Regions from separate parts of the Arthrobacter sp. TS-15 genome, predicted to be linked through region 1. Evidence: predicted binding sites of a transcription regulator. Region 1 holds the regulator's gene; the other holds the start of a gene.
What was found. The regulator HrcA, encoded in region 1, represses chaperone genes, less so after heat shock. The targets are predictions, from matches to a motif close to TTNGCACTCGNNNNNNNCGAGTGCNAA.
Positions count from the first base shown of each region.

Region 1 (6,709 bases):
ACCGCGGCTTGAGAGGATGTTGTGGGTCAGCACATCGGCAGGATTCTGCACGGACTGGGCCCTCAGAAGGGACACGAGCTGCTGAAGGATGTCCGGAGTCACCACGGTCCCCTTCGCCACGAGCCCACGGACTTCCTCCAACAGACGCATAACGCGTGGAATGACGGTGGAAGGGCCTGTCATGGAGAGCTCGTTGCCACGGACATGGAAACTGACGTCCTGGAACTGTTCCTCGATGTACCGCAAGGCTTCGTCGTGGCTGCCCAACGAGTGAACCATCTGGTCGGAGTTGTCGAACGTGACAACTTCCGTGCGCGTACCCGGTAGTGTGTGCGGGAACTCGGTGGGCGGCTGGTTGCCGTTTCCGGTCCTAAGCCGCCCGTTCAAAGATTCACTCATAGTGTTGGCCTTAGGCCTTTTCTCCTCCGGTTGGTCGTGCTACCTGCCATCGATTCGGCATTCGTGGCCGCTGTATGGGGCACGTCCGGATGCCGGAATGTCTTCAATCCTACGCCAGCCCGGCCTGCGATGAACCGAAACCACCGGCATCATCCGGCGCCTGCCGTCATGGCGTACATTTTGTCTCAACTCGGCATCAAGCGGGTATCAATCATGTTTCAGTTGGCGCTGATCCGCGCAATCCCGGCCGACCGCCGTCGACGATGTGCCAAGCTGGCATAGCGGGTGGCATCCAAGCATCCTGCGGCCCGGCTCCGTTGGCTGGGAATCGGCGGCTGGGGCCGCCATGAGACACAAGGTTAGGCAGGACACCCATTTCGGAGCCAGGAAGCATTGGAGATGGCGCGCGCAGACGGACAAAATCCGTTATCGCTGTGCCGGCGATGCTTGCTGTCCTGTTGCTCACTGGTTGCATAGCCAACGGCGGCGATTCCCAAACCGGCACGAGTTCGCCATCCGTCAGCGTTAACGACGCGCCAGCCAGCCAGGCACCGCTGGAAACTACGCAGGCTTCCACGAAGATCCCGGTTTACTGGATTGGACGCAGCAAGGAACAGGTTTATCTCTACCGTGAGTTCAGGGATATCTCCAGCGACGGAAACCCCGTGACCACCGCACTCCGGATCATGATGTCCGAAAAACCCCTGGACCACGACTTCTTCACCCCCTGGCAGGCCCCCGAAAGCCTGGCCACCTCCATCTCCGGCAAGAACGTCATCACCGTTGATATTTCGCGGGATGCCTTCAACTCAAACCTCGACGCCGGAATGGCGCAGCGCGCTGTCCAGCAATTGGTCTACACGGCGACGGCGGCAGCCTCGTCCTCGGGGCTCATCAACTCCGGCCAGCAGATCCAGGTTGTCATCCTGGTTGACGGACACACGGACTACATGGCGTTTGGGCAGGTAAAGCTCGGCCAACCCATGGAACGGAACGCATCCTTGGTGGCACCTCTGTGGATCATCGATCCGCAAGAGGAAACAACTCTGCCTGCCGGTGTAGTCAAGTTCAATGGCCGCAGCACCGACAGTTCAAAGCCGGTCAGCTGGCAGATTCTGCAGGAGAATGGCAAGGGCGAAAAGAGCAGCCTGCTCACCGGGAGAACGCAAGCAACCGGTGCGCCTGGTCAATACGGAGCCTTCACCTTCAGTGCCACACTGAAGGCCGGCAAATATGAGCTGCGGGTTTCACAAGTGGATGAGGCCGGCGCAACCATCGAAACGAGCACCGACACCCGCCTGTTCAACGTCGGTTAGCTGCGGGTTCGACGAGCTGCGGGGCGGCTACCAGCGGCCCAGGACGTCACTTGCAAGAACGACGGCGGCGGGTCCCGCCGTCGAGGACCTCAACACGTGGTGACCCAGAAGTGCCGTGACGGCACCGGCGTCACTGAGCCGCGTTACCTCTCTTGGTGAGATGCCACCCTCCGGTCCGACAATCAAGAGGACCTCGCGAGGGGTCCCATCATCTCCAGTCCGGACCGCGACCGACTCTTCAAGGACGGTCCGCAGGGGGTTCTTGGCGTCTTCATGGAGGATGATGGCCACATCAGCGGCCGCGACGGCCTTCGCCAAAGCGGCTGTGTCCATCATGGACCGTACCTCAGGAATCCAAGCACGCCTGGCCTGCTTGGCTGCCGCAGTGACCACCGACTGCCATTTCGCGTGCGCTTTGGCGGCCCGTTCGCCTTTCCAACGCACGATTGCCCGCTCGGACTGCCACGGAATGACGGCGTCTATTCCGAGTTCCGTGGCAGTCTCGATGGCGAGTTCGTCCCGATCGCCCTTGGCAAGTGCCTGAACCAGCACCAGCCGGACCGCCGGCTGGTCCTCGAGGACTACCTCGGATGCCTTCACTGTGAGGGTGCTGGAACCGGCGTCAACCACGGCGCCAGTCAACCGCATGCCCGAACCGTCGGCTATGTCCACGGGCTCACCCACGGCCAGTCGCTTGACGGTGACGGCATGGCGCGCCTCAGCACCTTCCAACACAAATGTCGACCCGGGGATCAGCTGGTTAAGGCTTCCCGCCGGTGTAAAGAAAACCGGATTGCTCACCGCTACAGGTTACCGAGCTTGTCCCGAAGCTTCGCGAACATTCCGCCGCTTGCCACCAGCTTTCCCTCGGTAAACTGCTCGCCGCGCAGCTTGGCGAGCTGCTGCAGGAGTTCCTCCTGGGCGGGGTCGAGCTTGGTCGGGGTCTCCACGTGCAAGTGCACCTTGAGGTCGCCGCGTCCGTAACCCCGGAGGTGCGTAACACCCAAGCCGCGCAGGGTAATGACTTCGCCGGATTGGGTACCGGCCTTGACGTCGATGTCCTGCGCGCCGTCGAAGGTGTCCAGCTGCAGTTCGGTGCCAAGTGCCGCAGCGGTCATGGGCACACTTAGTGTTGCGTGGAGGTCGTCGCCTTCACGCATGAACATGGAGTCGTTGTTGACCCGGATCTCCACATAGAGATCGCCGGCGGGGCCTCCAGCGGGGCCCGCTTCACCCTGCCCGGACAGCTGGATGCGTGTACCAGTGGCGACACCGGCCGGAACCTTGATGGTGAGGGAACGACGACTGCGGATGCGGCCCTGTCCATTGCACTCGTTGCAGGGGTCCTTAATGACTGTGCCGAAGCCTTCACACGAACCGCAAGGGGCGGCAGTCATGACCTGGCCCAGGATGGAACGGACTGCCCGTTGGACCTGGCCGCTGCCACCGCAGATGTCGCAGCGTTCCGGGTGGGTGCCCGGGCGGCAGCAACTGCCATCGCACGTGGGGCAGATCACGGCTGTATCCACTTCAAGCTTCTTGTTGACGCCGAAGACGGCGTCCTTCAAATCGATGCGGACGCTGATGAGCGCGTCCTGGCCCCGCCGGACCCGGGAGGCCGGTCCGCCCTGACCGCCGCCACCAAAGAAGGTGTCGAAGATGTCCTGGAAGGCAAAACCCTGGCCGGCGTAGCCGCCACCGAAACCGTTGTCAGTGCCGTTTTCATTGCCCGTGGCATCATAGACCCGGCGCTTTTGGGGATCGGACAACACCTCGTAGGCGTGGGTCACGGCCTTGAACTGTTCCGCGACATCTTCACCGGGGTTTACGTCGGGGTGCAGTTTCCGCGCCAACTTGCGGTACGCCTTTTTGATCTCTTCCCCGGTGGCTTCCGGCGAGACTCCCAAAACGTCATAGTGGCTGCTCAAAGTCGGTATCTCTTCCTTGTTGTACTACGGATGTTTCCTCGGACCGGTGTTTAGCCGCCGAGAATGCGGGAAAGGTAACGGGCCACGGCTCGTACTGCTGCCATGGTGGTGGGATAGTCCATGCGTGTGGGACCAAGAATCCCCACCTTGGCACCGGAGCCATAGCCCGTAGCTACGACGGAGGCCTCCGCCAAGCCATCGTAGGGATTCTCGCGTCCAATGCTCACGGTAACGCCGCGGGGATCATCCCCCATGTCAGATAACAACCGGAGCATGACAACTTGTTCCTCGAGTGCCTCCAGCACAGGGCCTATGCTCAGGGGGAAGTCAACGTTGGAGCGGGCCAGGTTTGCCGTTCCAGCCATCAGGATGCGCTCTTCGCGGCTGGTGTCGCTCAACGATTGAAGCCCCTGGGCCAACGTCTTCGCCAGACTGCGCAGTTCCGGCGGACACAGCGCAACGACAGAAGGAAGCACTTGAGGCAAAAGCGCCAGCTGTGTGCCGGCAATGTTGCCCAGGAACCGGGACCTCAGGAGCATCAGGGCCTCATTGCTCACATCGGACCCAGCGTCGATGACCTTCTGCCCCACGCTGCCGGTGTCCGCAATTAGGACCACGAGGACCTGTTGAGGGGCCAAGAGGACGAATTCCACGTGGCGAACAAGCGCGCGGTTCGAATGCGGGTACTGCACAACGGCCACCTGGTTGGTCAGCTGTGACAGAAGCCTTACGGTGCGCTCCAAGATGTCGTCGACATCATCGGGGCCCTCGAGCAAAGAATGGATGGCCCTGCGCTCGGCCGCTGAGAGCGGTTTGACCTGCGAAATGCGGTCAACGAAAAGGCGATAGCCCTTGTCAGTGGGGATTCGACCGGCACTGGTGTGAGGCGCCGCAATCAGGCCTTCCTCTTCCAAAACCGCCATGTCATTCCTGATGGTAGCGCTGGAAACGCCAAGATGATGCCGCTCCACGAGGGCCTTGGACCCGACAGGTTCCCTGGAATGCACGTAATCCTCAACGATGGCACGCAGCACTTCGAGCTTGCGCGGCTCACTCAATGCTCCACCTCCTGACGACTGCCATGGTTCTTCCGACCGGTCAACGCGGGATCCCGCTCAGACCTCCACACTTAGCACTCAACATGCCCAAGTGCTAACAAGTCTAGTATGAGCCACCCCGTTGTTAGCATTGAAACCTGCCGCGGGCGGCTTCGGCCCGCACCGTAAACCAGCACAAAGGTAGGAATCCCTTGGCTTTGAACAATTGGGGCCCGCAGGATCTGTCCGCTCCGGCCAAACAGAAGCTGCCGGAAGTAGCCGTGCAGCGGGGAATGGTCCTCGAGGACGTGCAGTCGGGCTGGGTGGGTGAAGTAACCCGCGTTGAGAAGTCGGGCGGAATGCACGTGGTCTCCTTGGAAGACCGGCGTGGAAAGACCAAATCGTTCCAGCTGGGCTTTGGCTTCCTGCTCGAAGGTCAGGCTATCCGCTTGATGCCTCCCGCCCCCCGCACCGCTGCATCCGGGGTTCCGTCCGGCCGGACGGCCTCGGGTTCCGTCAGGGTCCAGGGGCAACGGGCACAGGTAGCCAAGGCCAGCCGCATTTGGGTGGAAGGAAAGCACGACGCCGAACTGGTGGAGAAGGTATGGGGTGATGATCTCCGGGTGGAAGGCATCGTGGTGGAGCCATTGCACGGCGTTGATGACCTGAAGTCCGCCATCGCCGACTTCAATCCCGGCTCAGGCCGCCGGCTTGGAATCCTCGTGGACCACCTTGTGCCCGGGTCCAAAGAGTCCCGAATTGCCGCCGAGGCCATGACGGTCCCGGGGGCTGCGGGAAACGTCCTCATTGTTGGACACCCCTACGTGGATGTCTGGCAGGCGATCAGGCCCAAGGTCCTGGGCATTGAGGCCTGGCCCGCCGTACCCCGCGGGATCGATTGGAAGACCGGAATCCTCAGCGCGTTCGGCTGGCCCCATGAGACCCCTGAGGACATAGGCTTGGGCTGGCAACGCCTTCTGGGCGCAGTCCGCACCTATGCCGACCTTGAGCCATCGCTCTTGGGACGGGTGGAAGAAGTCATCGATTTTTTGACGGTTCCTTGAGGTGGAGTCCTTCAGGTATCAGCAACTACCGTGTCAACGGGGCGTTGGTCCCGGCAGGTGCGTCGGTGCCGGTATTCTGGGACAGCAACACCGCAGCATCTTTAAAGCAAAGGGAAGACAACGTGGCAGATAACGCTCCTGAAGAACCGGGCAGCGCCGCAGGCCGGCCCCAGTACCATGGCGCGCCTGCCAACGCACTCCCGTTGACAGCCAGCGAGGACAGGCAATGGGCTACTCTGGCCCACTTTGGCGGCATCCTGGGATGCCTGCCGTCCCTTCTGATTTACCTGATTTTCCGGGATCGTGGACCGTTCACCGCACAGGAATCCAAAGAAGCGCTGAACTTCACGCTGCCTCCCACCATCGCAGCAGTTCTGGCCAACATTTTGGTCCTGCTTCCTGTGGTCGGCAACATCTTCGCCGTCATCGCCACCGCGATCTGGGTTGCCCTGACGTGTTTCTCCGTCTCGGCGGGCATCAGGGTAAACCACGGGCAGCCTCACCGTTACAAGGTCAACCTGCGCTGGATTAAGTAGCTCACCTCCGCTCGTCCAGGACTGCTTGCTCCGACGGGCATGAGCCCGCGGGTCAGTCGGGCAGGATCCTTCGAACTACGGCGTCAGCCAGGAGACGACCCTTCAGCGTAAGGACCAAACGGCCCTTGAACGCCTGAACAGGGTCCACCAATTCGTCGGCAATAAGCCCGGCCATCGCGTGCCGTCCGATCGCGTCCAAGGCATCTACGGACAACCCTGTGCCGAGCCGTGCCTCCAGCATAATGCGTTCGACTTCCCGGGTATCGGCATCGAGGGTTTCCCGCCCGGCAGCCGGAGAGCTAGCGCTCCCGAGCCTCGAGGCGTACGCCGTGGGGTGCTTGACGTTCCACCACCGGACACCCCCCACGTGGGAGTGGGCGCCTGGACCGATACCCCACCAGTCATCTCCCCGCCAGTAGGCAAGATTGT
Region 1 covers NZ_SDXQ01000036.1:190,943-197,651, reverse strand. The annotation lists gene EU811_RS14850 (PhoH family protein) at 1-399, opposite strand, end outside; gene EU811_RS14845 (GerMN domain-containing protein) at 843-1,715, shown strand; gene EU811_RS14840 (16S rRNA (uracil(1498)-N(3))-methyltransferase) at 1,743-2,516, opposite strand; gene dnaJ (molecular chaperone DnaJ) at 2,519-3,643, opposite strand; gene hrcA (heat-inducible transcriptional repressor HrcA) at 3,694-4,701, opposite strand; gene EU811_RS14825 (DUF3097 domain-containing protein) at 4,893-5,744, shown strand; gene EU811_RS14820 (DUF4870 domain-containing protein) at 5,867-6,280, shown strand; gene hemW (radical SAM family heme chaperone HemW) at 6,333-6,709, opposite strand, start outside.

Region 2 (6,709 bases), on a different contig from region 1:
CTCTACCAACTGAGCTATAGCCCCTGGACCGAGAGCCTCAACTGCCCGGCCAGTGTCCCTAGGCTACAAACTTTCCCTGCGCTTTTCCAACCACCACACGAACGTCTCCTGGCCTTGCACCTGTGGTCGATTCCAGGACTTAGGCGCGGCGACGCTGCAGGACATCGTCCAAGTTGCTCAGGGCGCTGTGGTTCTTAGCAGTGGCCACTACAGCAACTGCTGCCTCGGCCTGCTCAACGTTCTGCTTCAGCACAGGCTTGCCAACGGGCTTTGGTGCCTCGGGCAGGTCCAAGGGCTCTGGAGCTGGGCGCTGTGCTTTCGCAGCGGCCACGTACGTTGGCTTGGGGACCTCAACCGGCTGCCAGCTGGCCCCTTTGGAGTCGTTGGCAACTTGAGCGGATTTATCGCCTGCGGCAACTGCCACAGCAAGCGCTGCCTCACGCAATTCCTTGGCTGACAATCGCGCAGCTTCACGGCTAGAGGCTTCGGCGTCGAAAACCGTGGTTTCCTTCGCTGCGACAAGCGGCTCCTTGGGCAAGTACCGGGCAGGTGTGGGGATGGGTGAGGCCTGAGCCGCACGGCGAGCCCGCCGTTCACGAAGGTCCCGCAAGGCGAGCTTACGCAAGGTAACGACAGCCAGCACAGCGCCAATGAGGGAAACCAGCGGCAACCACACAGAACCGATGCCGAGAATTCTGAGAACCCCTGACACCGCGGCCGTAACTAACAGGGCCAGGCCTGCCAAGGCGAGCGTGAGCCGGGCGTAACGGATAGTGAACGGCGTAGGGGGCGCCTTCCGGAGCGAGGACTCCGCCGCTGGGGAGTCCTGGGGCGACGCCGGTGCTTTGCTGTGCATGGTCTCCATCGGTTTCTCCTGCTGAGGTGCCAAAGTCAGTACCACCCCTGCCTGCGTTTCGTCTGGTTCGTCATCAAAAGCCCCTGCTGGAACAGTGGCCGTTTGGACTTGTTGGCGCCTGTTCCGCAAAACATAGGGCGCCACCCAGACCATCCACAGCGCGACAGTGACCACGAGTATCACTGAGCTGCTGAGAGGGAAGTCCACATTCAAAACCGTAGAAGCAAATCGCCGGGTGCGGCGGCATTGCGGCCGGTGTGTCGTGGGCGAGTCCGCAAATGACTGGAGATATGAGCGAAATGGCCGATGACCTGCCCGTTTATCCTCTCAGCCACCTGCGCAGGAGTCCTTCCGGCACCTCCTCGGCCGTCAACGCAAAAGAGCGGTGATCAGCCCATTCGCCGTTGATGTGCAGGTAGCGTTCCCGGTAACCTTCATCGCGGAATCCGAGCTTCTCCACAACCCTCAAACTCGGAGAGTTCTCTGGACGGATGTTGATTTCCATACGGTGCAAGCCCAGCACCCGGAAGCAGTGGTCGGTTGCCATGGCAACCGCCGTTGGAGCGATGCCGCGCCCGGCCCGGTCTTTATCAACCCAGTATCCAAGGGTGGCCATCATGGCCGATCCCCACACGATGGATGAGACCGTCAACTGGCCGACGATTTGCGGCTCGCGAAAACCGGCCGTTCTCTCAACTATGAGAAACGGCAAAGCGGTTGACTGACGGGCCTGCTCATTCAAGGACCCCACCATTTGACGGTAGCTGGGCAGGCGCCCACCCGGAGCCGGGTTGGACGCCTCCCACGGCGCCAGCCACTCGCTGTTCCGCGAACGGACTTCGGACCATTCCCGCTTGTCGCGGTATCGAATGGGCCGGAGCAGCAGGTCTCCGCTTTCCAGCGTTACCGGCCAGATCGCAGAGCCATACATCATTTGTCTATTTGGGAAGTGTGGCGGTGAAGTTGGGCAGCCACTCGCGAAGCTCAGGACCGAGGTCTTCGCGTTCGCAGGCAAGCTCGATGCAGGCCTTGAGGTAGCTGAGCTTGTCGCCGGTGTCGTAACGACGGCCACGGAACACAACGCCGTAGACGCCGTAACCTTCACCTTCGCCGGCAGCAAGCACCTCAAGGGCATCGGTCAACTGGATTTCTCCGCCGCGACCGGGAGCCGTCTTCTCCAAGACGTCGAACACGGCCGGGTGCAGCACGTAACGTCCAATCACGGCAAGGTTGGAGGGCGCCTCTTCCGGAGAAGGCTTTTCGACGAGTTGCTTGATGCGCACGTAGCCATCTTCACCGTTGTCCTCAACATCGGCGCAACCATAGGCGCTGATCTTGGAAGGCTCTACCTCGATGAGTGCAACAACGGAACCACCGGTCTTCTGCTGAACAGCAATCATTTCGCTCAGCAGGTCTTCACGGGCATCGATCAGGTCATCGCCGAGCAGAACGGCGAAGGGCTCGTACCCAACGTGCTGCTTTGCACGAAGGACAGCATGACCGAGGCCGTTAGGGTCGCCCTGGCGGACGTAGTGGATATCACCGAGGTTGGTGGCGGACTGAATGGCTTCAAGCTTGGCGGTGTCGCCCTTTTCAGCAAGCGTGGCCTCAAGAGCCGGCACACGGTCAAAGTGGTCTTCGAGTGCCCGCTTGCTGCGCCCTGTAATCATCAGGACGTCATGCAGGCCCACCTTGACCGCTTCTTCGACGACATACTGGATGGCAGGCTTGTCCACCACGGGCAGCATTTCCTTTGGCATCGCCTTGGTGGCGGGCAGGAAGCGGGTGCCAAGGCCTGCTGCGGGAATGACGGCCTTGCGGACAGCGTTGTTTTCTAGAGTCACCGGACTAATGTAACGGACGGAACACACCAACGGCTAAACCCCTCGCCGCGTCGTTAGCACATTTGGTTTTCCGCAGTGGATAACCTCTGCAGCTCAACCGGCGCGCGACAACCACCCGAACGGACAGAGATGGCATCGAAGGAAGACATTCGCAGCAGTCGGCGGCTGCACAGGCGGGCCCTCAGTCCTGAACACCTGGCTCGCGCTGGAGAGTCCCTTGCACAGCATGGCACGGCCTGGGCGGCCAAGGTCTCCCCCGGCGCTTCCTCGACCTTTGCCGTGTACCTGGGCGTCGCTTTCGAGCCGCCCACCATCCCTTTGATCACAGCCCTGCACAAGGCCGGGCACCGGGTGCTACTGCCCGTCTGCGAGCCGGGGCGGCTTTTGAGCTGGGTGTATTGGACACCTGACACAGCATTTGTCCGGTCCACCTTTGCGCCGATAGACGAGCCGGAGGGTGAGCGGCTGGAGAGCTCGGTAGTTGCCGGTACCGCGGGGATCTTCATGCCCGCGACGGCGGTGGACCGGGACGGCAACCGGATCGGCCAGGGAGGCGGCTATTACGACAGGCTCCTCCAAGGCCTGGATGCTTCCGGCGGCAGGCCGCCCACCATCGCCGTAGTGTTCGACGACGATTTGTTACCTTCGGGGTCCATTCCCGCCGAGGCCTTTGATCGCCCCGTGCGTCAAGTGCTGACACCGTCCGGAGTGGTTGAACTCGGCGACGACGCCGAGCAGCGCTGATGGTGGCCGGCTTATCAAGTGAGGCCGGAACTACCGCGGGTACGCCCTGCGGCGACCGATGATAGAATTAGCACTCAGGCCCTGTGACTGCTAAGGCGGACTATCTCCACCGACGCTGCCCAGGACCTGAACTTTGTCCTAAAGGAGGAACTCAGTGCCCACATACGCATACGCTTGCAAAGACTGTGACCATGCCTTCGACATCGTCCAGTCCTTCTCTGACAGCTCCTTGACGGAGTGCCCCGAATGCAAAGGCGCCCTGCGGAAGAAGTTCAACAGCGTAGGCGTCGTTTTCAAGGGCTCCGGGTTTTACCGGACTGATTCCCGGGATGCCAAGGGCAGCACTGTTTCAGCGGCGCCTGCTGCTTCTACACCCGCGCCTTCAGCAGCACCGGCAACTGCAGCGGCAACCAACTAACTGGTTTTCCACATAGGGCACCCGGGCGCTGTTTGCGGCCCGGGAAGCTGGCTACCGTGGCGGCATGCCACATATGTCACGCAGCGCCCTCCTCGCCCGTGCTGAACGCTCATCGCGAGCCGCCGGTACTTGGCCGCCCATCAGCCCTTCGCGCTCCCTGCAACCGCATTCCCGCTCCCGGACCAGTTCACGGTTCAACCGCGGTCGTCCAGGAGGGCGCTCAGGTCAGCGCGGGCGCCGGACGGGATTTGGTTCCTGGATTGCACGTAACCGCCGCTTGGCAGTAGCGCTGCTGTTATGCGTGGCTGCCGGCATCGCAGTCCAGGAACTCACCCCTGCGTCTGAGCAACAGGTGAGCGTCCTCGTGGCAGCCCGGGACCTTCCAACGGGGACCCACCTCACCGCAGCGGACTTCACCACTGTTGAGGTACCACCCAATCTCGCGAGCAGCGGAGCTTTGGACAGCGTCGGCGCCCTTGTTGGCCGCCAACTTGCGTCCCCTCTGGGTAAGGGACAGATCCCTTCGGAGACGAGTCTGCTGGGACCCGGCCTTCTGATAGGCGCACCCGTGGGATCGGCAGCTGTCCCCCTCCGGATGGCCGATCCTTCGTCCATCCAGCTACTCTCCCCCGGTCAGCTGGTATCAGTGGTCCTCACGGCAGCGGGGTCCTATGACGAATCACGGCAAAGCCAGGTCCTCGCAGGACCTGTACCCGTACTCTGGACGTCAGCCCAGGGCGGCAAGCCCGGTGAATGGCTGGGTACAGGTGACACCGACGGTCTGGTGGTGGTGGCGGCTGATCCTCAACAAGCAGAAAAGCTTGCCGGCGCATCAACGCAAGGCAAGCTTTTCTTTGTTTTGGTTAGCCCCTAGCGGGCTTCTCAACGATCATTGTCCGCTCAGCCCCAGTGCGGGGGTTTCTGTTCCTTGAGCCACTGCTCATGGTCGTAGTTGGAGTCATCGCCCCACCGCCGGGGATCATCCTCAGCGGCCTTGGTGGGCAGAATCCCGCTCGGGCCGGTCTTGGCTGCCGGGGACTTCGGTTCCCCGGCCGCTTCCGTAGGACCACCGGTGTTCTCGCCGGTTTCCTCCGTAGCGCGGTCCTCGCCGCCTGTTTCCTGATCCATCAGTGGTGCTTCTTTCGAATTCTCTGCTTCATGGACGTCGTGTTGAGGTTCTTCACCCTCAGCATGCTCAACGGAATCTCCGGCCAACAGAGGCTGGTCAGTTACCGAGGTCAATTCTTCCTCAGGGGCGTGAAGGAAACCACTGTGGGTGGAGGCAGACTGTGCAAGGTGATTCTCAAGGCCCAAGTAGGAGCCTATCCGGTCCGCGCAGGACGAAGGATCGGTGAAGACCTCGATCGTCCAGAGCGACATATAGCGCCATCCCATGCGCTCCAACAGTTGCGGCCGCAGGCGGCTCCGTTCACGGACGCTCATCCGCCGGTAGCGTTCAGTACCATCGGATTCGATGGCAACGGGGGTGGGGATTTCAGCACCCTCCCGGCCAATGGTGTGGACGGGGTCCGCAGCCGCCGCTATATCCAGCACGCCGTCGTAGAGATGCCATACCCTGGCTCCGCGGGCGCGCAAACGGTCGCCCAGATCGGCCACCAACGGATCTTCACCTAAAGCCTGCTCACTGGCGACAGCGCGGGAGGCGGGCGTTCCGAGGTTGCTGTTGCCGGAGAGCTCCCGGTCCAGGAGTTCGTAGAAGTCCACAGCACCATGGGCCAGGCGATCAAGGTCGAGATCCTCGGGCCGGAAGCACGTCAGGACGTGCATGGAGCGCCGGGCACGTGTCATTGCCAGGGCGAAACGGTTACGCCCGCCCTCGGCGGACAACGGACCGAAGGAATGGAGCGCACGGCCATGCGGTGTGCGGCCATAGCCCAGTGAGAAGATCACATGGTCGCGTACAAGGCCCTGTGCGCGCTCAAGGTCCACCACACGGAAAGACTCGGGGCCGGCTCCGAAGAAGCTGGACAGCAGGGGGTGGTTGGGCAATTGCAGCCTGATGGCTTCGCCAATCCTGGCAGCATGGCGCAGGCTCGCCGTCACCACGGCGAGTGATGTACGGGGCCGGAGCCTTGCGTGTTCGAACACAAGATCCACAACGCGGTTGACCTCCGCGGTGACGGACTCAACGCCCTCATGGTCCGCCCCGGGCAGCCCGGTGCCGTCCGGTATGTACTCTACGTGGATCGAACGGTCCAAGCCGGTGACCGAGTTGCCGTCGGGCAAACGACGCAGGCCACCGTCGTAGTAGTTTTTGCTCAACTGGAGGATCAGGTCCTCGTCCACCGCACGGTAGACCCAGTTCAGCTGCCAGGTGGGAAGGACCCTGGCCAATGCCTTGAAGGCACTGTCCACATTCTCGTGGCTGGCTACCCCGGCCACAGGCGGCTCCACGGCGACGCTGAACGTGCGCGCATGGGCAATTTTCGCGTCGCCGAAGGCAACTACCTGGCGTGCCCGGGCGATGGCCGGGAGAACAGCCTGCAATGAAGTGGATTCGGCGTCGATGATCACCACGGCATCGAATTTTTGCTCGGCCGGGAGCACCCCGGTGAGCAAGTAAGGACTGACGGACCATACCGGCACCAGCAGGGGTACCAGGTCCGGGGCCTGGGCGCTCAGGGCGGGCAGCGTCACCCGGCCATCCTTCAACAGGGCGCGGAGTAGCTCCGCCTGCCTGGGATGTTCAAGGAGACCCTGACGCCATTTCTGGGCCAGCTGCCAACGGAGGCGAGCGGCGCCACTGGCAATGTGGGCTTGGTCCGCAAGGCGGTATTCAGCTTCGAGGCGGCGCAGTGAATCACCGTCGGACATGGCGAGGTAATC
Region 2 covers NZ_SDXQ01000029.1:121,426-128,134, reverse strand. The annotation lists tRNA gene EU811_RS10825 (tRNA-Ala) at 1-24, opposite strand, end outside; gene EU811_RS10820 (hypothetical protein) at 140-1,030, opposite strand; gene EU811_RS10815 (GNAT family N-acetyltransferase) at 1,176-1,787, opposite strand; gene galU (UTP--glucose-1-phosphate uridylyltransferase GalU) at 1,795-2,700, opposite strand; gene EU811_RS10805 (5-formyltetrahydrofolate cyclo-ligase) at 2,830-3,444, shown strand; gene EU811_RS10800 (FmdB family zinc ribbon protein) at 3,599-3,862, shown strand; gene cpaB (Flp pilus assembly protein CpaB) at 3,927-4,736, shown strand; gene EU811_RS10790 (DUF4011 domain-containing protein) at 4,763-6,709, opposite strand, start outside.
Region 2: a site for HrcA is predicted at 3,512-3,538, ahead of EU811_RS10800 (FmdB family zinc ribbon protein). Genes of this name have one in related genera too.